Regions from separate parts of the Anaeromusa burkinensis DSM 3853 genome, predicted to be linked through region 3. Evidence: riboswitches for the same ligand, from Rfam matches in the RefSeq annotation. Region 3 holds a riboswitch; each other region holds the start of a gene.
What was found. Region 3 has a riboswitch for cobalamin ahead of C508_RS0106835 (hypothetical protein). Riboswitches for the same ligand answer to the same signal wherever they lie in the genome.
Positions count from the first base shown of each region.

Region 1: linked by a shared signal. The riboswitch ahead of C508_RS0104125 (nicotinate-nucleotide--dimethylbenzimidazole phosphoribosyltransferase) and the one ahead of C508_RS0106835 (hypothetical protein) in region 3 are both predicted to bind cobalamin.
Region 2: linked by a shared signal. The riboswitch ahead of cobT (nicotinate-nucleotide--dimethylbenzimidazole phosphoribosyltransferase) and the one ahead of C508_RS0106835 (hypothetical protein) in region 3 are both predicted to bind cobalamin.

Region 1 is NZ_KB894585.1:107,848-115,893, forward strand. Features, by position in the region: gene C508_RS0104110 (iron-containing alcohol dehydrogenase) at 1-509, opposite strand, end outside; gene cobS (adenosylcobinamide-GDP ribazoletransferase) at 780-1,538, shown strand; gene cobC (alpha-ribazole phosphatase) at 1,602-2,156, shown strand; cobalamin riboswitch at 2,262-2,469, shown strand; gene C508_RS0104125 (nicotinate-nucleotide--dimethylbenzimidazole phosphoribosyltransferase) at 2,610-3,644, shown strand; gene C508_RS0104130 (sensor histidine kinase) at 3,801-5,033, shown strand; gene C508_RS0104135 (response regulator transcription factor) at 5,090-6,733, shown strand; gene eutS (ethanolamine utilization microcompartment protein EutS) at 7,014-7,349, shown strand; gene C508_RS0104145 (EutP/PduV family microcompartment system protein) at 7,353-7,838, shown strand; gene pduA (propanediol utilization microcompartment protein PduA) at 7,835-8,046, shown strand, end outside.
Region 2 is NZ_KB894585.1:129,052-137,097, reverse strand. Features, by position in the region: gene C508_RS0104260 (putative manganese-dependent inorganic diphosphatase) at 1-688, opposite strand, end outside; gene C508_RS0104255 (tRNA 2-thiocytidine biosynthesis TtcA family protein) at 850-1,674, shown strand; gene C508_RS0104250 (FliG C-terminal domain-containing protein) at 1,820-2,746, opposite strand; gene C508_RS17800 (nicotinate-nucleotide--dimethylbenzimidazole phosphoribosyltransferase) at 2,884-3,975, opposite strand; gene cobT (nicotinate-nucleotide--dimethylbenzimidazole phosphoribosyltransferase) at 3,975-5,027, opposite strand; cobalamin riboswitch at 5,119-5,319, opposite strand; gene C508_RS0104235 (P-II family nitrogen regulator) at 5,505-5,879, shown strand; gene fucO (lactaldehyde reductase) at 5,990-7,150, opposite strand; gene C508_RS20800 (PocR ligand-binding domain-containing protein) at 7,163-8,046, opposite strand, start outside.
Region 3 is NZ_KB894588.1:120,954-128,999, reverse strand. Features, by position in the region: gene C508_RS0106870 (ABC transporter substrate-binding protein) at 1-1,052, shown strand, start outside; gene C508_RS0106865 (ABC transporter permease) at 1,034-2,041, shown strand; gene C508_RS0106860 (ABC transporter permease) at 2,034-2,903, shown strand; gene C508_RS20135 (ABC transporter ATP-binding protein) at 2,900-3,718, shown strand; gene C508_RS20130 (ABC transporter ATP-binding protein) at 3,699-4,508, shown strand; gene C508_RS0106845 (hypothetical protein) at 4,623-5,192, shown strand; cobalamin riboswitch at 5,283-5,465, shown strand; gene C508_RS0106835 (hypothetical protein) at 5,685-6,650, shown strand; cobalamin riboswitch at 6,804-6,985, shown strand; gene C508_RS0106825 (sirohydrochlorin cobaltochelatase) at 7,113-8,030, shown strand.

The DNA.
Region 1 (8,046 bases), on a different contig from region 3:
ACATGCCAATCGGTGATGGTCATTTTTTTATGCTGCTTTTCATCGGTAATCACGCAGAAACGGGTCAATTCACTGCCGGTACCAGCCGTGGTATTGACGGCAATAAGCGGTGCAGCTGGCGCTTTCGATTGGTTAAGGCCGACATAATCATGGATGCTGCCGCCGTTGGTCGCTAAAAGAGCAATTCCTTTGGCGCAGTCGTGGGGAGAGCCGCCGCCGAAGGAAATGAGAAAATCGCAGCCGTTGTCTTGGAAGAGACGCAGGCCATAATCTACCTGTTCAACTGTCGGGTTGGGAGAAACGTTGTCATAGATAATGTAGAAGATACCGGCTTCTTCCAAGACGTTGGTAAGAGACGCAATCAGGCCGATATCTACAAGCACTTTGTCGCTGACAATGAGCGCTTTGCGAAATCGCATGGGCTTGATGTAGCGGGGAATTTCCTTTAAACAGTCGCGGCCTAGAATACTGACTGGGGGCATGAAATACTCAAAGGCTTTTCCGGGCATAAAGACGCCCTCCTTTTGCAAAGATTGTTCATAATATCACAATCGTATCATTCGGGAGCAAAGCTTGCAATATCTTTCCGGGAGCATAGCAAGAGCAGACGGTGAAACCGCAAAAGATGAACGTATTCTAGGGAAGGAAAGCGTTGCTCTTTAGTGGAATTTAATCATAACGATAGTTCTTTATGTATGGAAGTGCCTTTTTGCTGAAATAGACACAAGAACAAGAGCCATACCGGTGATTATTGGTTCATTACGTGGGAGGCGTGTTGCTTGAAAGCAGGTTATATAGCAGATTTTATACGAGCGTTGCAATTTTTAACGCGATTTCAGTTGGTGAAAGAAGTGGATTGGTCTCTAGAAGCATTAGGAAGGAGCGTGCGCTTTTTTCCTTGGGCGGGAGGCGTCATTGGCGCGGTTCTGGGCGGCTGCGCCTGGGGTATGGTGCAGGCTTTTGGAGAATCTTTGCCGATGCATGCGGCAACGGCGTTGCTGATTGTGCTCGAGATTATGCTGACCGGCGGGCTGCATTGCGACGGGTTTATGGATACGATGGACGGGATTTTTTCCGGGCGTTCTCGGGAACGAATGTTGGAGATTATGAAAGACAGTCGGGTAGGAGCATACGGGGCGATGTCTTTTGCGTTGTTAATGCTTGTGAAGTACTCGTTCTACCTGGATATTCCATTGCAATGGCTGCCTATGGCTTCGTTGGTGATGCCTATAGCCGGACGGTGGGCTGTAGTAGCGCCCCTTGTGCATTATCCCTATGCTCGTCCGCAAGGATTGGGGCAGGGCTTTGGGCAGTATGCCGGGGGGCTGACCGTTTGGGCGAGCTTATTGCTGACACTCATTTTGCTGGCCCCGTTGGGATTGTTCGCAATGGGGGCGGGGCTAGCTGCTTCATTGATCGCTTGGGCGGTAGCTTCCTATGCGGCTGGTATTCTTGGAGGTCTGACAGGCGATGTATATGGAGCGATCATTGAATTATCTCAATTGGGAGCGCTCGCGGTATTTGTCTTCTGGCGGTGAGCTTTGACAGAGAATTTCCAGCAATGATGAAATGTTATTAGTTAAAGTGTTAGAGGTGAAAATATGAAGATTTGGTTTGTGCGGCATGGTGAAACCGAGTGGAACCGGACCAAACGGTATCAGGGGCATAGCGATATACCGTTGAATGAAAACGGGCGGAGGCAGGCGCAGGAAACAGCGGCCTTATTAGCAAAGGAGCCGCTGGCGGCGGTCTATGCCAGCGATTTGAAACGGGCTGTAGAAACGGCGGAGACAATAGCGCAGCCGCACAGGCTGCAGGTGCAGCAGAAGCCGGAACTGCGAGAGCTTCACTTTGGACTATGGGAAGGTTTGCGGTATGAGCAGATTATGGAGAAATGGGCCAACGAATTGAGTCTGATGTACGATCATCCTGAGATAGGCTGCGCGCCGGAAGGCGAAGGGTTTAGCGATCTGGCAAAACGAGCGTGGCCGGCGTTGCAGGCGCTTCGTGAAGCGCATCAAGAAGAGGATGCAATAGCAGTGGTAGCTCATGGCGGAACCATTCGCGTCTTGCTATGTTTGTTGCAAGGCAAACCATTGCAGCAGCTTTGGGGCGTGGCGGTGGAGCATGGCCAGGCGATGGCGATGGATGTGTAAAAAATAGGAGTATTTTGACTACCTTGCCCATTATCTTGTCGAGCCGCTTCCCTGAGGCAGGATTTAATTTGCTTATCAGAGAAAAGAATTTTCAAGACAACTGAAAAAGGATGCCACCAAACAGGTGCCTTCGGAAGCGTTGAAAAAGCCGAAGGAGAATAGGGAAGTTCGGACAGGCTGTTTGGCCTGTAAACGATGCGGTCGCGCCACTGTATTCGGGGAGAGCTCTTGCGTATGCCACTGGGAAACCGGGAAGGTGCAGGAAGCTTGAGAAACCGTTAGCCAGGATACCTGCCTGTTTTGGCTGTCATGCACCCTCGCGCCAAGGGGAATGCCAGAAGGATAGGTACACTTAAGAAAAGATACCTAGCCTTTGTGGCTGGGTTGTTTTTATATCCCTCATCCCCGCTGGTACGGCAGTTGCAGGCTGAACGTGTTGAAGGAGGGGTTTTTATGAGTTTGGAACAGGATGTGAATGAGTGGATTGACGGGGCGGCTAAACCTCGTCATAGCCTGGGCTTGTTGGAAAAATACCTAAAAAAGATGGTGCTGTCCTGGGGTGAAGTGAAAACAGAGCTTAAGCCCTTTCATTTAGTGTTTGCAGCGGATAATGGCGTCATTGCTGAGGGCGTGGCTAAGGATCCGGAAGAGATTACGTATTTGCAGGTGCAGAATATGGTAGATGGTCGGGCAACGATCAGCTGTTTTTGCCAGCAGTGCGGCATACCTTATCGGGTTATTGATGTTGGCGTCAATTCTACAAGACCTTTTACCGGAATTTCTCGTAAAGCGGCCATGGGCAGTCGCAGCTTTCTCAAAGACGAAGCCATGACAGAGACGGAATTTACTGTTGCTTGGGAAGCCGGACAAGAACAGGTCCGTCAACTAGTGGCGAAAGGCTACAATTTAATTTCTTTAGGAGAGATGGGAATTGGCAATACGACTACCTCATCAGCAGTACTCCACGGCTTAACAGGTATTTTACCGGAGTTTATCGTCGGCGGCGGCGCCGGACTGCAGACCAGCGAATTGATCAAAAACAAATGCCAAGTGGTTGCTAAAGGCGTGGAGCTACATAAAGAAAAGTTTCATACCGCCAAGGATGTTCTGCGCTGCGTAGGCGGTTTTGATATGGTGGCTATTTGCGCCGCTATGTTGGAATGTGCGCGACTCAAGACGCCATTTGTTATTGACGGTTTTATTACGGCGGTTGCCTATATCTGCGCTTCACGATTGGATACGAGCGTGGAAAAGCATGCCATTCCTTCGCATTTGTCTCGAGAGCCGGGCATGGCGTATTCCCTGCTGTTGGGGAATATTCCGGCGGAAGAAGTGGTGTTGAAAGCCAATATGGCTTTAGGAGAAGGAACTGGGGCGGTATTGATGGTGTTTTTATTGAAGACCATGCTTTACACGATGCACAATATGGCGCGGATTACCGATTTCATTCCTGCAGCGACGGAAAAAGAACAACGAGCTGCCTTGTAAAATATTGCCAAAGAAACTGGCGGTTTATGACAAAACTTTCATATCCCGAAATCCTGACGCAGGAAAAACGCATCTGTATAACTAATAGTATTCATTTATGCGAAAACTTTGACAAGACCAAAATCTGCCGGATGCGTCGTAAAAGGATGGAGGGAAATGAATATGCAAGTCAGCCGGTTTACGTTAAGTGAAATTGTTGACACTAGTATTTTGCAAGAGATCCAAGATAAGTTTGCAGAAGCCACGGGTCTGGCGGCAGTTATTGTGGATCCCGAAGGCCGCCCTATTACTAAGCCCAGCCATTTTGCCTGTTTTTGCAATTACGTTCGCTCTTTTGATGAAGGCTTTCGTCGCTGCATGAATTGTGATGATAAAAGCGGTCGACGGGCTACTCAAGATAAACGTCCGGTGGTATATCTTTGTCATAGCGGTCTGACAGATTTGGCGGCGCCGATTATTGTGCAGGATGAGTACATTGGAGCGTTTTTGGCCGGTCAGGTGGTAGTGGAAACCGAGCACAGCGATATTAAAGAGGTCAAGGAAGAAATGTATCGTCGTGTGGCGGATTTGCCGGTAGACAAAGAAAAAATCGGCGAGCTTTTTGACCAGGTAGAAATTGTACCGGAGCACCGCATTAAGGCTGGAGCGGATCTGATTTATATCATGTCCAACTACATTGTAGAAATTGGCCTAGCGAATATTGTGCAAAAGCAGCTGATGCTGGAGATGAAAGCGAAAGCGGAGCTGGAAAGCCTGCTGCAGGTGACTGAATTGAAGGCGCTGCAATCGCAGGTCAATCCTCATTTTTTATTTAATACGCTCAACACCATTGCGCGTTTAGCCTTGCTGGAAGGGGCGGAAAAGACGCAGGAGGTAGTTTACGCTTTAGCGGATTTGCTGCGCAATAATCTGCGGGATATTGACGTGTTGCGTACGATCGAAGAAGAGGTCAAATCTACTCGGGATTATTTGACCATTCAAAAGGTTCGCTTCGGTGATCGTATTGCCTCGGATATTCAAATCGATACCGCGCTTTTAGAGGGGCTGATTCCAGCGCTAACGCTGCAACCGTTGGTGGAAAACGCCATTATTCATGGGTTGGAAAACCGGGTGGAAGGCGGCCGGATTTTTCTGGAAGGGCAGATGGAGAACGGCGATATGGTGCTGACGGTGCGCGATACTGGCGTGGGGATGTCGGCGGAACGTTTGCAAAGCTTGTTCCGGGAGGAACGTCGGCAAAATTCGCATGGACAGACAACTGGCTTAGGTATCATTAACGTACATAAGCGTATTTGTCATTTTTTTGGAGAGCAATACGGCCTTTCGGTGGAAAGCATGCCTGGCGAAGGAACTTCGGTAAAGCTGCGTCTGCCGTTTCGGCATAATTAAAGTATCGTAGAAGGCCGGTCAGGGAAGACCGGCAGCATTCGGGAAGGAGTAGTTGTATGTATACGCTGTTGATAGCCGACGATGAACAATTGGAGCGACAAGCGTTGCGCTTCATTATTGAAAAAAACTATCCGCAGGTTCAAATTGTCGGTGAGGCAGGCGATGGCGCCAGCGCCGTCCGGCTGGCCATGGAAGAACGGCCGGATATTGTGCTGATGGACATTCGGATGCCGGAGATCAACGGCTTGGAGGCGGCGAAAAGCATTCGAGTGCTGCTGCCGGATACGCGCATTGTGATGCTGACGGCTTTTGACGAATTCAGTTACGCCAAACAGGCTCTTTCGATGGGGGCGGTAGAATACTTGCTGAAACCAGTGCGACCGGAGGAACTTACGGAAACGCTGCGCAAGGTGGCGGAAGGCGTCAAGGCCATGAAAAACAAGCATCAAGAAGAAGAAGCGTTGCGTAAAAGCGTGACCGAGGCCATGCCGTTTATTCAGATGTCTTTTGTGTACGACCTCATTTCCGGGCAAGTAGAGGAGCTGGCTCATTATCGGGAACGGGCTAAGTTTTTGGGCTTGGCTGTGGACCCTGGCGTGGCGCTGGTTATTGATATTGATAATTTCCGCAAGTTGACTTTGCAGGCCTCGGAACTAGAAAAACAGGGAATGAAGCAGCGATTGCATCAGAGTATCTGCCGCGCCGTAAGAGCGCGCAGCGGCGTGGGCAAGGCGGCGCTGGTGGCGCCTACCGGGAGCGACAATATCGTAGTCTTGTTAGGTTTGGAAAATGCGGAGACTGCGGACAGCGCTAAAGCGGGTGCGCTACGGGAAGCGGAGAGCATTCGCAGCGTGGTAGGCGAGGAGCTGGGGCTTAGCATTACGATTGGCGTGGGCCGATACTATGGGGATCCGAGGGATATTTATCGATCGTATCACGAAGCGATGAGCGCGCTGCGGCAGCGTTTTTATTTGGGCAGCAGCCAGGTGATTCATATTGAAGATGCGCCGCATCTCAGCGAAGGTCCATTTCATTATCCCTTTCATGCAGAACGGGCGGTCTTGGACAAAGTGCGCTGCGGCGACCGCAAGCAAGCCAAGGAAACCTTAAAAAGCCTCTTAAGTGAAATCTTTGCCAAGAAAAGTCGGCTGGAAACCGTCAAGGCGTGTGTGTTGGAGTTGCTGGTGGTGCTGTCGCGGTCCGCAGTGGAAGGCGGCGCCAGTTTAGACAAGCTGACCTTGCTCAACTTTCAGTGCATTCAGCGTTTAAATGAGTGTCATGAGCAAAGCGATATTGAACGCTGGATGATGGAAGCGCTGGATCAATTTTTGGATAATATGCTGGAAAACCGCAACAGCATGAATTTGCGGGTTATGAATAAAGCTTGTGAATATATTGTTGCCAATTGTCACCGCAATCTGCCGTTGGAGGAAGTGGCGCAGACGGTGCATTTAAGTCCCTTTTATTTCAGTCGCTTGTTTAAAAAGGAAAAAGGCTTCAACTTTGCCGATTTTATTACTCGGGTGCGCTTGGATCGGGCTAAGAAGCTTCTGTTGGATCCGGATTACACGGTGGTGCGGATTGCTACGGAAGTGGGATATCAAGACGCTAGTTATTTTTGCCGTGTTTTCCGGCAAGCCATGGGGATGACGCCGAACCAGTACCGGCAGGAGTTGCGGGGCGAAAAAACAAAAGTCTAAAAAGCTTACGGCAAAATCGCATAGTGAATCTGTCATAAAAAAAGATTGCCTTCGGGCAGTCTTTTTTTGCTTTTATATTAAAAAAATTCGGAAAGATCAGCAAGATCTTATCATCTCAAAAAAAGAGGAGTGTATTTTTGTCTAAATAGAAGGTTGGGGGCAGCAAGGAACTCCAGTAGGGGAGCAACAAGGACTCAAGGGAGAATGAAGGCAATCGCCAATTAATACACATGTAGAATCGTCGAATTATTTGCGAAGATTGCGAGGAAGGCCGATGAGCATGGAAAAGCAGAGAGTTGTACAAGAATATGTACCAGGGAAACAGGTGACCTTGGCGCACCTGATTGCTCACCCTAAGGAAGCCCTTTGCGAAAAGCTGGGAGTCGGACAAAGCGGCGCTATTGGCATCTTGACCATTACTCCTTGCGAGGCGGCTTTGATTGCTGCGGATGTAGCCACTAAAACAGCGGCCGTGGACATTGGATTTATGGATCGTTTCACCGGTTCTGTCGTGCTGGTGGGCAGCGTTTCTGCTGTGGAAGCGGCGTTGCGCCAGGTAAACGCCGTACTGATGGATGGCCTGGGTTTTACCGGGACTCGCATTACCAGGTCCTGACCTATGAAACCTACGGTTAAACGCAAGGTCATGATGGTAGGCGCGGTAGGCGCTGGCAAGACTTCGCTAGCGTATGCCTTGGGGCAGCGGGCGAAGGAAGTAAGCAAGACCAGTGATATTGAATTTTACGACGATGCTATCGATACTCCAGGGGAATATGCGCAAATCCCGCGTTTTTACTCGGCTCTCTTGGTGACCTCCATGCAAGCGGCAGGCGTGCTGATTGTGCAGGATGCTTCGCAGAGAATGCCAGTACTGCCACCCGGTTTTGCAGGCATGTTTACCAGACCGGTGGTGGGCGTAGTCACGAAGGTGGATTTAGAACAGGCGGATCGTGAACGCGCAAAACGATTTTTAGTGCAGGCGGGAGTCAAAGAGCCTGTGTTCTTTGTCTCTTCCCATACAGGTGAAGGCTTGGATGAATTGACGGATTGTCTGGAACAGATGGACCGAAACTCATCCGCCGGAGGAAAGGAGGACATAAAATGAACGAAGCATTGGGTATGGTGGAAACGAAAGGTCTTGTCGGCGCCATTGAAGCGGCTGATGCCATGGTCAAGGCAGCCAATGTACATTTGGTTGGCTACGAAAAAATCGGCTCCGGCCTGGTGACGGTTATGGTACGTGGCGACGTAGGCGCTGTTAAGGCGGCTACCGACGCTGGCAGCGCTGCTGCCGGCAAAGTAGGCCAGGTTGT
Region 2 (8,046 bases), on a different contig from region 3:
GCACAAGTACGCCTTGCTGCTTGGCTTTTGCCAAAACTTCTTCATCCACCGCATAGTCTCCGGTAACCACCAAAGCGCCTACGTTCAGGTCCAAACAAGACAAGTGGGCTTCCCGGCGATCCGCCGTCAAAACAATATCTCCCGCCTTAATAACGCGAGATACCGCCGCCGACGTTCCCGAGGCAATCCGCACCCGCCCGGCCAAGGTACGATTCAGCAAATCATCGCCGCAAAGAACTTTAGCGTCCAGCACCCGCTGCACTGCAGCATAGTCTACGCCGCTTTCCGCCAAATCATCCGGCATCTGCAGCTCATTAAAATACAATTTTGCCAAATCGCTCACAGATAAAATACCGACCAGTTGATTATCCCCTACTACAACAGGCACCGATTTGACATTGCCGCATTGCATCAGCTTTCCTAATTCCCGCAGCGTCGTTTCCGGCGCCACCGAAAGATAATCGGTACACATAATATCTTTTACCCGCGGATTGAGATCCGGCAAGAGCAGCGGTTCCTCCAGGCGAAACTGTTCTAAGGCGTACTTCGTTTCGGCATTAATTTTGCCAGCCCGAGCCGCCACCACATTTTCCCCTAACGCTTGCTTTAAATGCGCATAGCCAATGGCAGCGCAAATCGAATCCGTATCCGGATTGCGATGTCCAATAGCATAAATCGGTTTCGCCATAATCGAATCAACACTCCTCGTTCTGGTTTACCTGCAAAAAATGCAATTAGTTTTATTATACCTTATTCCAGCCTTTTCCGTAACCCCGTACCTTGACGCCAGGCTGTATAATAAAGAAAAGCAAACAAGAGTAACGGAGTAACCGGAGGGTACGATAGCGAATGACGACGACAATTCACAACTTGCCGAAAGCCTACTTCAGCCGCCTGTTAAGGGGCGTCCTTGAATTCGATCTAATTGAGGAAGGGGACCGCATCCTTATTGGCCTTTCCGGCGGCAAAGACAGCTTGTTTTTGGCATTTGCCCTAGCAGCGCTGCAAAAAGTATCGGTTAAACCTTTTCAATTGGCGGCGTTGACTCTCGACGCCGGCTTTGCTCCAAACTTCCCGCAGGAAACATTAGCCTCTTTTTGCGCCAAACTGGATATTCCCTTTCATTTTATTCAGGCGGATATTGCCTCCATCATTGAAGAAAACCAAGGAAAAGATCCTTGCTTTACTTGCGCCTTTTTCCGTCGCGGCGCCATTAACCGCTTTGCCTCCGAACACGGCTTTCAAAAAGTCGCTTATGCCCACCATCACGATGACGCCGTAGAAACCTTGCTGATGAACCTGCTCCATTCCGGACAAATCGGCACCTTCCTACCGAAGACGATTTTGGAGCGCAGCGGCGTCACTGTGATTCGCCCCTTGCTTTTTTTCCGCGAAGCGGAACTGCGCGACGCTTGGACGCTGCACGGTCAAGAACCCATCCCCAACCCTTGCCCTTTTAACGGCAAAACGCAACGCCAAGCCACCAAGGAACTCATCGCTTCTCTGGCTTCACAAAACCCATCTATTTACGACCATTTGGCCGCCGCCATGCGCGAAGACTCCGTACACGAGCTCTGGCCCAAAGAAGCTACCCGCTCAGAATTAAAAGAAAAAAATCTGCTCTTTTGGAAAAAGCCATTGATAAAAACCAAACAAGAGAACCGGAGTAACTGAAGGTACGATGAGGGTTATGGTTTAAAAACCATTCCGCGTCTTTCGTGTATTTCGCGGTTCGTCTTCAACGTCACTACAATAAAAGCTGCGGACAACTTGTTTCCAAGTCGCCGCAGCTTTTTTATAGTTAAATTTCATACTTTGCTTATTCTTCTTCGTTCTTTTCTGCGTCGCGCCGAATTTCCCGGCACATGCGCCGCAGACCGTCTAAGCCTCTACTAGTGGTTGCTTCGGTTTCCGCTTCCACCAATTCCTGCAGCATATTCCAAGAGGCTTCGTCGAGCACCTCTTGCAGCAGCTTGGCTTCCGCGCCGCTGCTTAACCTCAACAAGATCGCCACATCCACCCATTGCAGGCGATCTCGTAAAAACGAAGCCAATTCTTCATCGCTTCTAGTTTTAAGCCAGCCGGAAGCTTCATTACGCAACTCCAAAAGCTGCCAGCCTTCCTCTTTGGTTAAAACATGAGCCGGACCTAAAATATCGCCTGATTCCATTAAGGACAACACAACTTGTGCAAATGCCACCTTGCGCTGGCGCACAGCCACTGATTCTTCCCGTTTTTCCGGCGGCGGCAGCGTATTCGCCACATCCGAGGCAGCCCGACGGGAAACATTGCGCAACAGCTTCGCGCACAATTCTTCGCTAGTCCCAAACAAAAGAGACGGATGCAGACCTTCACGCCGCAGTACCTCTTGGAGATCGCGATCCCGCATCCCCTGAAGTTCCTCAAAAAACAAAACATGCGAGCGCATGCGGCTGCGGATTCCCGGACGAAGTTCCTCTAAACGGTCCATGAGACGCAATGTTTCCGAGTCTCCCCGGCGCAGGGCCATCGCCATCAATACCGCCCCTAATTGCCGAACCGGTTGCCCAAATATGCGCAACGAGGAAAAATCTTGCCAACTCTCCCGGATCTCTTCCGGCAACATTTCCGGAGACAACTCGTCTAAGGCCAACAGCCACTTAGTTTGTACTTCCAACGTAAGCCGTCCCATCCACTTCGCCGCTTCCTCAGCGGAAAAACAAGTCATAGCCCACGCCATCGACATTTTTTCACATTGCGTTTCCATGGTTTCGCCTCCTTTAAAGGCATACTAAAATATTTACACTTATAACAGGTATAATAAAAATTCGCCGTCAACCTTAGACAATCCTGCCCGCATTTCTTCATTAAGCTAGTGCTGCGTTCCTATGTTTTTCAGTGTTTTTAGTCTCGTACTGCATGACTCTGCCGCTCAGCCCCCGGCCCGTCTTGGGCCACCGCCACAGCCGCTTCTCCAAAGGTTCTCATATCATTCAGCATATGCAAAGACGCCCGCAAAAGAGACATTCCCAGTACAGCGCCAATACCTTCGCTTTGCTGCAACTGCAATTGCAAGTAGCTTGGCAGCCCCAGCAAAAATAACATTTCCTGAAATCCAGGTTCCGCAGCAACATGTGGCGCAATCAGATAGTTCTTTACCAACGGCTGCATTTGCGCCGCCGCTAAGGCAGCCGCAGCCGTCTCAAGCCCGTCAAGAACCAACAACATGCCTCTAGCTGCTCCGCCTAAAATCGCCCCACATAAAACGGCCGTTTCCAAACCTCCAAAACGGCTTAATACGGCTTTTGCTTCTGTTTCGCCATTATACGAAGCAAAAGCTTTTTCCACCAAGACCAATTGCTTCGCGATCTTTTCGCTTACAGTCGCTTGCTTTCGCAGTGAAGCGGGAACTCCTCCGCCTAAAACAGCTAGCAAAATCAAGGCAGAAAGCATACCTCCTTTGGCAATACTGCCTAGACCTAAAATCCGCACGCCTTTGTCCGCCTCCGCTTGCGCCAGAGAAACCCCTAAACAAAGAGCTTCAACAACCATGTCTTGCTCCAGCGCCGGTCCTTGACGCCAATCGCAGGTCCCCAAAGCCAGGGATGCCTGCAGCACCTGCTCATGAATAATTTTTTCACGCAGCCCAGCATTCACCACGATCACTTCGGCAGAATTTTTCGCTGCAAAACTGCGCAGAGGACTGTTTAACCGGCAGGCGTCTGCTACACGCTGGGCCGTTGTCTTCTCCTCTTCAAACAGCGACTTCGCAATACCATGATCCGCCGCCACTACTAAAATTGACTGTTTCTGAGATAATGCCGGACGATGCTGTCCTGTTACACCCGCTAGCTTTAACGCTAAAAACTCCAAATGATGCAAGCTTCCTAACGGCTTAGTCAAATTGTCCAAGCGCGTTTGGCAGCGTTCTAGCGCCGCTGCATCCATCGGACCTACTGACGCAATAATTTGTTCGATCGTTTGTTCCTTTTTCATTACGCCAATCCCTCCTCTGCACTTGCGTAGGCGTCTTGCAGCATAGCCAAAACCATCTGCAGCATATCCACCACCAACGAGGCCCCTATCGCCTCTCCAAGGCGAATTCCCAAATCCACGCACGCCTCCAACTCTAGCTGACGCAAGGCAATACGATGAGCCGGTTCTCCAGACAAATGGGAAGCTAATAAATAAGAGGCGCTGTCAGCATGAATACCTTGCGCCACCAAGGCCGCCGCCGTGGTGTTCAACCCGTCAACAATTACCAGGCACTTGTGCGCCGCAGCCCCCAGTACCACTCCCGCCAACACGCCCAGTTCAAAGCCGCCAACCTTGCGTAAAACATCCAGCCCGTTAGTTCCCCAGGGTTGATTGACCGTTAGCGCTTGCCGGACATATTGGCGCTTGTCCGCCAAACGTTGATCAGAAATACCCGTGCCCCGCCCGGTGGTTTGCAGCGGGTCCTCGCCGGATATAGCCGCTACAATAGCAGCACTGCTGGTTGTATTGCCAATACCCATTTCCCCTAATGTAAAGCAGCGATATCCTTCTTGCACTTTTTCCTGCACAATCGAAATACCAATTTCCAATGCTTTTACAGCCTGCTCCTGCGTCATGGCCGGCCCCTGCGTAAAATCTTCCGTTCCATAGGCAATTTTTCGCTCCCAAAGCCCGGGATAAGACGGCAGCTCCACTGCTACGCCTGCATCAACAACTACCATATCCGCCCCGCAAAAATTAGCAAATGCATTGGCGCTGGCGCCCTTCGACGCCACATAGTTAATTGTCATCTGCGCCGTTGTTTCTATGGGATAAGCGCTGACAGAACGCCGGGCTACGCCATGATCCGCGCAAGCAATCACCATGCAAGCCTTTAGTTCCTGCGGCTTTGCGTTCCCAATAGCCGCTGCATAGGTCGCCGCCATCTCCGGCAGACGCCCCAGCATCCCCGCAGGATATACGCTCTGAGCCAAGCTTTTTTTGACAATTTCATACGCTGCCGCATCGGGCTTTTCAATTTTCTCTAGGGTTTCTTGCAACAAACTCATCATTTACTCCCTCTCTTTCCGGAAGACCCCTTACCTTAATAAAAAAAGCTTTTTAGGAAGCGGAAGCAATCCTAAAAAGCCTTTGTATCCAACAAGGTCTTCCTGATCTGAGGCAGGTCTCCTGGCTCCCGGTTCATCGATACATTGCCGCCTTCCCTGCAACTTTTCGGCGCAAGTGGCATCTGGCAAGCTCTCTCCGGTACAGTGGCGGGCCCGCGCGTACACGGCCTTTGCTTAAGCCGCTCCGACTTCCCTATTCTCCGCAATTAGCGGCACCTCAGTCATAGATTTATGAAATTGAGGTCAGTATACCAACACTTTTCTCATTCGTCAAGAACGGAATAGCTTGCTTTATCACCGCAGTGCCGCTATAATTATAAACATAGTTTGAATATGTTTCGGAACAATGGTCGTTCCTCTGACAATCGTTTTGATTGGCAGTGGAGCGATTTTTTTGTTCCCCAAAAAGGAGGAATACACATGGAACCTATTACTAAGGTGGAAATCATCACCCGTCCCGCCAAGTTGGACGAACTCAAAGAAGCCATGAATAAAATCGGCGTTACCGGCATGACCGTCAGTCAAATCTTCGGCAGCGGTCTAACGAAAGGCCATGTAGAAGTATACCGCGGTTCCGAGTATTCCGTAAACTTGCTGCCAAAAATCAAAGTGGAAATTGTTGTTTGCGAAGTACCGGTAGAAACGGTAGTCAAAACCGCTAAAGAAATCTTGAAAACAGGCAAACTCGGAGATGGCAAAATCTTTATCCAACCGTTGGCCAATGCCGTGCGCATCCGTACTGGCGACGAAGGGCCAGCCGCTATCAAAGCTCCAAAAGATACCAAAAGCGCTTAAAATAAAGAAGAAGAGCCGGCAGAAACCTGCCGACTCTTCTTCTTTGCATGTCGAATGGGTCCTATCGTGACGCGCCGTCCCCGTGAGGCGTCGCGGCGGCCCCCAACGGCCTAAGAATACGCCTTCTGATACAAAGCAAGAATTTCTTTTTCATTCGTCTCGCGAGGATTGCCAGGCGTACAAACATCGGCAAAGGCAGCGGCGGCCAGTTTAGGCAGATCCTTTTCCTGTACGCCGATATCTTGCAGTTTTTGAGGAATCCGAATCTTCTTAGACAGTTTTACTACCGCATCTACAGCCGCTTTGCGATACGCATCCTGCTCCATTGCATCCACACCCTGAACACCCATAGCGCGAGCAATTTCTCTGTATTTTTCTCCAGATGCCGGAGCGTTGTACTCCATAACATAAGGAAGCAGCAAGGCATTAGCAACGCCATGAGGCGTATCATAGAGCGCTCCCAGCGGATGCGCCATGGAATGCACGATGCCTAAACCGACATTAGAGAAACCCATACCAGCCACATATTGCGCCAAGGCCATGCCGCTTCTGGCTTCCACATTAGCAGGCTGTTCTACAGCCGTAGACAAGTGCTTAGCAATCAGGCTAATGGACTGCAACGCAAACATATCGCTCATATCCCAAGCGCCCTGGGTAATATACCCTTCAATCGCATGAGTTAGCGCATCCATACCAGTGGCCGCCGTCAGTCCTTTAGGCATAGAAGTCATCAGCTGCGGGTCTACGACCGCCATAACGGGAATGTCGTTAGGATCCACGCAAACCATTTTCTTGACGTTTTTTTCATCGGTAATAACGTAGTTAATCGTAACTTCCGCCGCGGTTCCCGCCGTTGTCGGCACCGCAATGACCGGCACGCTTTTGGCTTTAGTCGCTGCGCAGCCTTCTAGCGAGCATACGTCGGCAAATTCAGGATTGTTCACCACAATGCCAATCCCCTTGGCTGTATCAATCGGTGAACCGCCGCCGATGGCCACAATACAATCAGCGCCGGACGCTTTAAAAGCAGCCACGCCGCCATTGACATTAGCCACTGTCGGATTTTGTTTTACTTCATCATAGAGAGAGAAAGGAACTGACGCTTTTTCCAAAACCGCTGTAACCTGAGCAGCTACGCCGGCAGCTACCAAATCCTTATCGGTCACTACAAAAGCTTTGGAAAAACCGCGCCGCGTCATTTCTTCCGGAATCACTTCAATAGCGCCTGCGCCAAAATAGGATGTTTCATTGAGAACCATACGTTTAACCATATTGCGCACCCCCTACAATTGTAGTTTCATCTCGTCGGCGGCAGCTTGTACGTTGCGCGCCATGCCATCCAGATCCTGAATCGCATCGGAAATAGTCCGCATAAACTCTTGATGACGTTCGACAATCGCTCCGGTGTTGGAAATTTCTTTTTCGATTTCCTGCATACCTTTTTGTATGTTCTGCAGAATCCCTTCTATTTTTTGCGCTGAATCCACGCTGACTCCAGCCAGATTCCGCACCTCCTGCGCCACTACGGCAAAGCCGCGGCCCATTTCGCCAGCCCGCGCCGCCTCAATGGCGGCATTCAAGCCTAATAGTTTTGTTTGATCGGCCACATTCCGTATAAAGCGCAAGATTTCATCCGTGTCTTTCACTTTCTGCTTCGTTTCCGAAGTAGAGCCCAACAGCAGCTGTGAGTTTTCCACAAGCGAGGAGACATGCTTCGTTACATCCTCTACCCGCCCGGAAACGTCGGCAATACGATTTCCCATGCTTCCGGAAACGTCTAAAAAGTATTCCGTACTTTTCATTACCTTCAACCGCTGGTACCCCATGCGAGACAGCGCATTGGCCACAATGTAGAGCAAATCTGCCGCCGCTCGTATGCTTTCTTCCGGCACAATTCGGATTTTCCGCAAAGCCCCTAGGTATTCTTCCGGTTCAATGCCCAGTTCCACCGCAATCCGGCGAAATTTTTCCTCATCCGGCGGCTGCGGCAGCACCTGACCTCCCAGCATGGAACCAAGTTGTTTTCCTTCTACAACAATGGGAGCGGCAAAATCCATCAAACCTCCATGGCAGTAGTAAATCGCCGGTTTTCCCGTACGGGCTGCTTCTTGGCCGCCTTTGATATCGCATTCATTGCAGCGTTTAGCCCCTTCGGTGGTATTTCTGG
Region 3 (8,046 bases):
CCTTAGCGGGAAAAGACGTGAATCAAGATGCCTTTAACGCCCAGCCGATTGGCACAGGACCTTTCCGGCTGAGCCAATGGCAAAAAGGACAAGCGATGACGTTAGAAGCCAATAAGGAGTTTTATCGGGGCGCTCCGAAAGTGGCGAAAGTGATCTTGAAGTTCCTGCCGGATCAGAACGTCCGGGCGCTGCAGTTGGAAACCGGCGAAATTGATGTAGCTCTTGTCGATCCGGCTCAAGTGGAGCGGGTGCAAAAAGTGCAGAGTCTCCAAGTGGAACGTGTGGTAACCGCGGATTATCGCTGTTTGATGTATAATCGCCAATTTCTCTTATGGAATGATGCGCGTGTGCGCCAGGCGTTGAATTTTGCCGTAGACCGGGAGGCGCTGGTAAAAGGCGTGATGCTTGGCTGGGGCAAAGCGGCTTACGGACCGCTGCAGCTCAATTGGGCCAATAACAGTGCGGTAGAAACATATGCTTATAATCCGGCAAAGGCGAAAGAACTGCTGGCTGCGGCAGGCTATACGCCCGGAGCGGACGGAATGCTGCAAAAAGACGGGAAGAAACTGACTTTTAAAATTACTACTTTTGCCCATGATCCGGTGAGGGTTTCCTTAGCGAACGCCTTGTCCACGCAGTTTAAACAAATTGGCGTAGACGCTGTGCCGGATCCGCGCGAAAAAGGATCCTTTAAAATTGCCGACATGGAAACCTTTTTGCTGGGATGGGGCAGTCCCTTTGATCCGGATCAAGATACGTACCGGATCTTCCATGGCAGCGATCCCAGCGGCCAAAACTATGAACACTATAAAAACGCTAAGGTGGATGCAGCTTTGACAGCGGCGCGGCAAACAATGAATCAAGAAGCGCGCAAAGAATTTTACGCTCAGTTCCAGCAAGCGTTGGCAGAGGACCCAGCGTTTAATTTCCTGGTTTACTTGGATGTTGCCGTAGTACATAATAAAAGCATCGGCGGCTTCAAGGCAAGGACGTTGGGCCATCATGGCGCCGGTTATACTTGGAATGTTGAAGAATGGAGCAAGACTCCCTGATGCTGCTGTTTATTTTGCGGAGGCTGCTGGCTAGTGTGCCGGTGCTGCTGGTTGTCAGTCTCTGCTCCTTTTTCTTTATTCATACGGCCCATGGGGACCCGTCGGTGGCCATGTACGGCAGCCAATTGGAACGAATGCGCCCGGCGGACCAGGAGCGCATCCGTGAAAATTTGGGGCTGGATCAACCATTGCCTGTACAGTATGGACGCTGGTTGTCGCAAGCTTTACAAGGCGAATTGGGAACCTCCTATATTACCGGCCGCCCGGTATCTCAAATGCTGGCGGAGCGGCTGCCGCGTACGATTGTGCTGAATGTGAGCGCTTTGGCGCTGATGGTATGCCTGGCGGTTGCCGTGGGCTTGGCTAGCGCCATTCGTCAATATTCGTGGATTGATTATCTGGCGACGTTTTTTTCGTTTCTCTTTTTTTCCATTCCTAGCTTTTGGCTGGCGCTGTTAGCGATTTTGTTTTTCAGCGTCTATTTAGGCTGGCTGCCATCCGCTGGCATGGCTTCTTTGGGGAATGATGGAGATTGGCTCGACCGGCTGCGGCATTTGCTGCTGCCGGTCGTTGTGCTGGCGTTAAGTCATGTGGGCGCTTACATTCGCTTTGTGCGTTCCAGCATGCTGGAAGTGCTGGGTAAGGAATATATTCGTATGGCCCACGCCAAAGGCTTATCGCCGCGAAGAGTGCATTATCTGCACGCCTTTCGCAATGCATTGGTGCCTGTTATTACCTATGGCGGGTTATCTTTTTCTTCTCTTGTCGGGGGCGGTTATCTGGTGGAGACGGTATTTGCTTATCCAGGCCTGGGACAATTGAGCATTCAAGCCGCATCCATGCGAGATTATCCGCTATTGATGGGAACGATATTGCTAACCGGCTGCTTTGTCGTCGCCGGAAACTTGCTGGCGGATATTGCCTGCGCTTGGGTAGATCCCCGGCTGACGGTGGAAGGGCTGCGAAAGAAGGTGGGCGGCATTGGGTAACAAGGCTTTTTGGAAACGTCTGGTGCGCCACCGTTTGGGGCAGGGCGGTTTAATTGTTTTGGCAATCATGCTGTTGCTGGCTGCTGCTGCGCCGCTTTTGGCGGCGTATAGTCCGGTGGACGCCGACTTAGCAGCGGTACGGCAGCCTCCTAGCGGTATGCATCTATTTGGTACGGATGAACTGGGGCGTGATATTTTTAGCCGTCTGTTGTATGGCGCGCGCGTGTCCCTTGCGGTGGGTATTGCTTCGGTGGCTCTGGCGACTACCTTGGGGCTTTTATACGGCGTGGTTAGCGGTTATGCAGGCGGCTTGGCGGATAATGCGCTGATGCGTTTGTTGGATGGCTTGCTTTCGGTGCCGACGCTGGTGCTGGTCATTGCCTTGCAGGCGCTGAGCGGTCAAGGTTTTCAAAGTGTTATTGGGGTGATTGCGGCTACCAGTTGGATGCAGACGGCTCGGATTGTACGGACCGAGTTTTTAGCGGTGAAACAGCAGCCTTTTGTGCAGGCGGCGCTTACATGCGGCGCAAGTGACGGAACGTTGATTTGGCGGCACATCTTGCCGAATTGTTTGCCTTCGGTTGTCGTGTTGGCGACGATGAGCGTAGGCCATGCGATTGTAACGGAAGCGGCCCTCAGCTTTCTGGGCATGGGAATTCCGCCGCACCTTCCTTCATGGGGGAATATGCTGATGGGCGGGCAGCGGAGCATTTTAGCCGGCGCCTGGTGGATTACCTTTTTCCCGGGCTGCTTTATTGTCTTGACCGTACTTGCCATTAACTTCTTGGGAGATGCGGTACGAGACGCTCTTGATCCGTTAGGGGGCAAAGGAAATTTCGGAGCAAAAGGAGAGGCGTCATGAAGGAATCTTGTTTGTCCTTGCGCCATGTGTCTGTTTCTATTGATGGCGCGCCTTTAGTTCGGGATGTGACCTTTGATGTGCCTGCTGGTGAAGTCTTGGGCTTGGTAGGAGAAAGCGGCAGCGGCAAGTCGTTGACGCTGCAGGCGGTGCTAGGGCTGGCCGGTATGGGGCGCAATAATGTGCAGGTTCAAGGAGAGGCCTGGTTCCAAGGGAAAAACTTATGCGCATTGAAGCCGGAGGAGCTGCGCGCGCTACGCGGTGCGGCGATCGGCATGGTCTTTCAAGATCCCCTGGCCTCGCTGAATCCGGTATTGCCTGTAGGCTGGCAGGTAGCGGAGCTTTTTCGAGTGCACCGGAAGCTGTCGCGTCGAGAGGCTGGAGCCGGGGCGAGACAAGCCCTGCTTCGCGCGGGCGTTACAAAGCCGGAAGAGCTGTACTATCGCTTTCCGCACCAATTGTCAGGCGGTCAGCGGCAGAGAGTGCTGATTGCTATGGCTGTGGCGCTGGAGCCTCCCTTGATCATCGCCGATGAGCCGACTACCGCCTTGGATGTGACCTTGCAAGCGCAGATTATCGAAGAATTGCGCCGCTTGCAGCAAGAGGGAGGAAGCTCAGTGCTTTTAGTCTCTCATGATATGGGCGTGATTGCAGAGCTGGCGGATCAGGTGGCGGTCATGCGGGAGGGGCGCGTGGTAGAACAGGGAAGCTGTATGGGAATTTTTGATGCGCCTCAGGAGGCCTATACGAAGCGCTTGTTGGCGGCCAGCCGCTTCGAATTGATTGAGGAGGCGGCGCATGAGTCTTCTTGTAGTTGAAAACGTTTGCTGCCGTTATCGGTTGCATTCGCATTGGCTGGCCGGGCATAAAGAAGTGAAGGCCGTAGAAAAGGTATCCTTGCAGATTGCCGAAGGGGAGCGCTTGGCGTTGGCTGGCGAAAGCGGCAGCGGGAAAAGTACGCTGGCTAGAGCGATCTTATTGTTGGAGCCGCTGGCATCAGGTAAAATTCTTTTTGGTGGTGAGGATATTTCCACGCTAAAGGGGAGGACGCAAAAAAACTATCGGCGTCAAGTGCAGATGGTGTTTCAAGACGCTTATTCTTCCATGAATCCCCGTATGCAGGTAGGCGAAATTCTAGCGGAACCAGTGCGGTCTTTTGCCTTGGAGGAAAATGAAGCTCGCATAACGAAGCGGATCAGTAATATGCTGGAATGCTGCGGCTTGTCCGCTAAAGTTTTGGAGCGGTATCCAGGAGAACTTTCCGGGGGGGAGTGCCAGCGAGTCGCTTTGGCTAGGGCTCTTTTGCCGCAGCCAAGGCTGGTTGTATTTGACGAGGCTACGTCGAGTTTGGATGTGACGCTGCAGAATCAAATCCTTGGCTTGTTGCATCAAGTGCGGCAGCAGATGGATTTAACCTATCTTTTCATTACGCATAATCTAGCCATGCTGCCCCACGTAGCAGACCGCGTCGGCATTATGCAAGAAGGCAGACTGGTAGAAGTTTTGCCTGCGCATCAGTTAGCGCAAGGAAAACATCCGTATACGCAAAAGCTGCTGGCGGCGGCTCCGGTGACACATCCGAAGGATCGAAGAGCTTTGTCAAGGTAAGGTCGCATAGAATTTGTCGCGCCGCTTTTATGTAGGCTAGAGACGAGGTATAATGAATGTTGTAATCGTAGGAAGAACTAGAATGCAAGATATTGTTGTATGGAGGCGGCGGAAATGGAAAAGTTAACCTTGGAAAAAGCGCAAGGCATTTTAAAGAAACATGTTACGGAAAAACACTTACTATTGCACGCTCAGGCTGTGAGCGCGGTGATGGAGGCCATGGGGGAGTATTTTCAAGAGGATGCGGCTCATTGGGCGGCTATCGGCTATTTGCATGATGTTGACTATGAAAAATATCCGGACGAGCACTGCCAGCATGTGCGGGAGCTTCTGAGTGGCGAAGATGTGGAAGAGGACGACATCAGGGCCATTCTTTCTCATGGCTATGGCCTTTGCACAGAGGAATGCGAGCCTCTTACCAATTTGGAAAAAAGCTTGTTTACTGTAGATGAACTGACTGGCATTATTATGGCTGCCGCTTTGATGCGTCCTATGGGTATTGAGGACATGGAAGTGAAAAGTCTAAAGAAAAAATTCAAGGATAAAAGCTTTGCCGCTAAATGCAACCGGGAGGTTATCAATAAAGGCTTTGCCCTGTTGAATCTGGAGGCGAATACGGTTATGCAATGCTGCATTGAAGGCATGCGGAAATACAAAGATCAATTAGGAATTGGCGCTAAATAAGAAATGCGCAGACGGAAGAAGTTGGCTGTACGATGAAAAACGGCTTGACAAAAAGAACAAAACTGCTAGTATTTAAATTAGTAAAGAAAACCGCATAAAGAGGGTTTAGGTGCCCGCAAGGGCTTAATAGGGAAGTCCGGTGCAATGCCGGCGCGGTCCCGCCACTGTAATGGGAGAGTTGCTTCAAAAGATGCCACTGGAAGAATGGTTCCGGGAAGGTTTGAAGCCGCGATGATCCAGAGCCAGGAGAACTGCCTAACCAACAATCACCGCTATACCTGCGAGCGACAGGAAGGGGATTTCGTGAGACGATTTTACATAGTAAGACTGACCATTCTAGGTCAGTCTTATTTTATTTTATGTAAAATTTATCTGCGAAACGACGCCCTTTTGCTGTTGCAAAAGGGTTTTCTTTATGGACTCAAATGAAAAGGAGGAAGAGAAAAACAGTAAAGAGGATTAAGAAAATAGTAAAAGGAGGAAAGAATTTTAATGAAAAAAGCGGTACTTATGGCCATAACGGGCCTTGTATTTTCTGCTTCCTCAGCGGCATTTGCTGCGGAGGCGGAGACTGGGGTTAAATTCAGCGGCGACGTGACGGTAAAATATGAGAAAGATACGAAGGCCGGAGAAGCAAATACTTCTGGTACCATGAGCTCGTTACGCTTAACAGGAGAAGCCGCGCTGGGGAGCGGCTGGTCTGTATTCACTCGCTTGGGAGCGCAATATGCTACGAATCCGACCTTGGCGGACTACAATACAGATAGTGCGGTATATGGAAATAAAAAAACGGTAATGACCCTTGATCAGTTTGGAGTGATAAAACAAGCAGGAGAGTTGGCATTTAAACTTGGGCGTCAAGATTTGACTATTGGCGCGATGTCGCTTCTTTACAGCCGCTCAGAGTCCAATATTGGGAAACGGGCTTTTGTAGACGGGGTGACTGTAAATGGGGCAGCAGCGGGATTGGATATCAACGCAGCCTTTGTGCAAGAAGATAATGCCGGAGATGAAGACAACCGGATTTATGCGATTCGGACTGGCTTTCATCCCAACAAGCAGTTGCAGTGGGGGATGACGTTAGGTCGATATCAAGATCGAGTCAATGGAAATACGAACCATTGGGCGCTGGATGGAAATTATCAGCAAGGCAAGCATACCTGGACGGCAGAATATACGCAGTCCAATCGCAGCGAAGACAATCGCGCCTATGCGGTAACTTGGAATTATGGCTTTGATGATAAAACATCAATGTATATTACTGCGTTTAAAGTAGAAACGAATGGCGATATGGGAAAACAAAGCGATTTTGATAACAACAACAAGGGTTTTTATTATGGCGTTAAACATCAATTAAACAAAGATAATTCACTGGAATTGGTCTATAAAGATCAAAAGGAAGTGGATAGCGGTTTGAAAAACACAAAGCTAGAAGCCGCTTTTACTCATAGTATTTAAAAAAGAAAAGCAAAACAGAAAAGCTTCGAGTGATTTTATAGTCTGAGCGAGAAGTAGTAAGAAATAATTTTGCGCTATTCCTAAATTTCCGAAAAAGCAAAAGCCAACTTGGTTGACTTTTGTTAGAGCCTTTGCTAAAGTTAACAATAACAACTGAATATGTATGGAACAGGTGCCCGCAAGGGCTTAATAGGGAAGTTCGGTGCAATACCGGCGCGGTCCCGCCACTGTAATGGGGAGCAAATCCAAGAAATGCCACTGGGGCGAAAGCCTTGGGAAGGTTTGGGCGAGCGACGATCCAGAGCCAGGAGAACTGCCTGTTTGACAATCACCGCTATACCTACGACGGATGGGGATGGAGATTCAGGCAACAAGGCTGTTTGCTATGTAATCCCAACGCGTAGGCGTTGGGATTTTATTGTTACAGCTAAAGGTATGAAAAAGAATAAGGAGTGGAATTGAATGAATAAGTGGATGAAAAAAGGACTGTTCGCCATGTGCGCCGTATGTTTGCTTTCGGTTGGTATTGGAGGAGGGGCTTCAGCCGCGCAAACGAAAAAAGCCATTGTAGTTACCAGTTTCGGCACTACGTTTCCAGATGCTCGCAAGGCTTGCATTGAAACTGCGGAAAATGATATTCGGGCGGCTTTTCCAGATTACGAAGTGCGCCGCGCCTTTACGGCTCGGAAAGTAATTGCAAAGATGGCGGCGGAAGAAAAAATTCAAGTGGATACATTGGAGCAAGCCTTGGCAAAGTTGAAGGCGGAAGGCTATCAAGAAGTGGTCATTCAGCCATTGCATCTGACTCCGGGCGAGGAATATGAAAAGAAGATTCTGAATGCATATCGTCAGGCTTGGGCTGATAATTCCTTTGCAAGCATTGCAGTAGGACGGCCAGTTTTGATGTTTGACGGACAGCAAGGCATGCCAGATGATTTCAAGGCTTTGGCCGCAGCGGTTGAAAAACAAATGCCTAAATTAGGAAACGGGGAAGCGGTTCTCTTCATGGGCCATGGTTCGCCGCATCAGCCGAATCCGGCCTATGCAAAAATGCAGAGCATTTTGCAAGAGAGAGGCAATAAAGCTTATATGGGAGTAGTGGAAGAAACTGACCATCCTAACTTTGAGGATGCGTTGGCGGAACTGAAAAAGAACCAAATTCAGAAGGTGACCTTGATGCCGTTTATGCTGGTGGCTGGCGATCATGCAAATAATGATATGGCTGGCAGTGAGCCGGATTCTTGGAAAAACCGTCTGCAAAAAGAAGGTTTCCAAGTAGAAACGGTTCTGAAAGGGCTAGGAGAAAATGCGGCGTATCGTTCTATTTATGTGAATCATGTTCGTGATGCAATTCGAGGCTTGTATCAGCCGCAACACTAATGTCAGATAGAGTGTT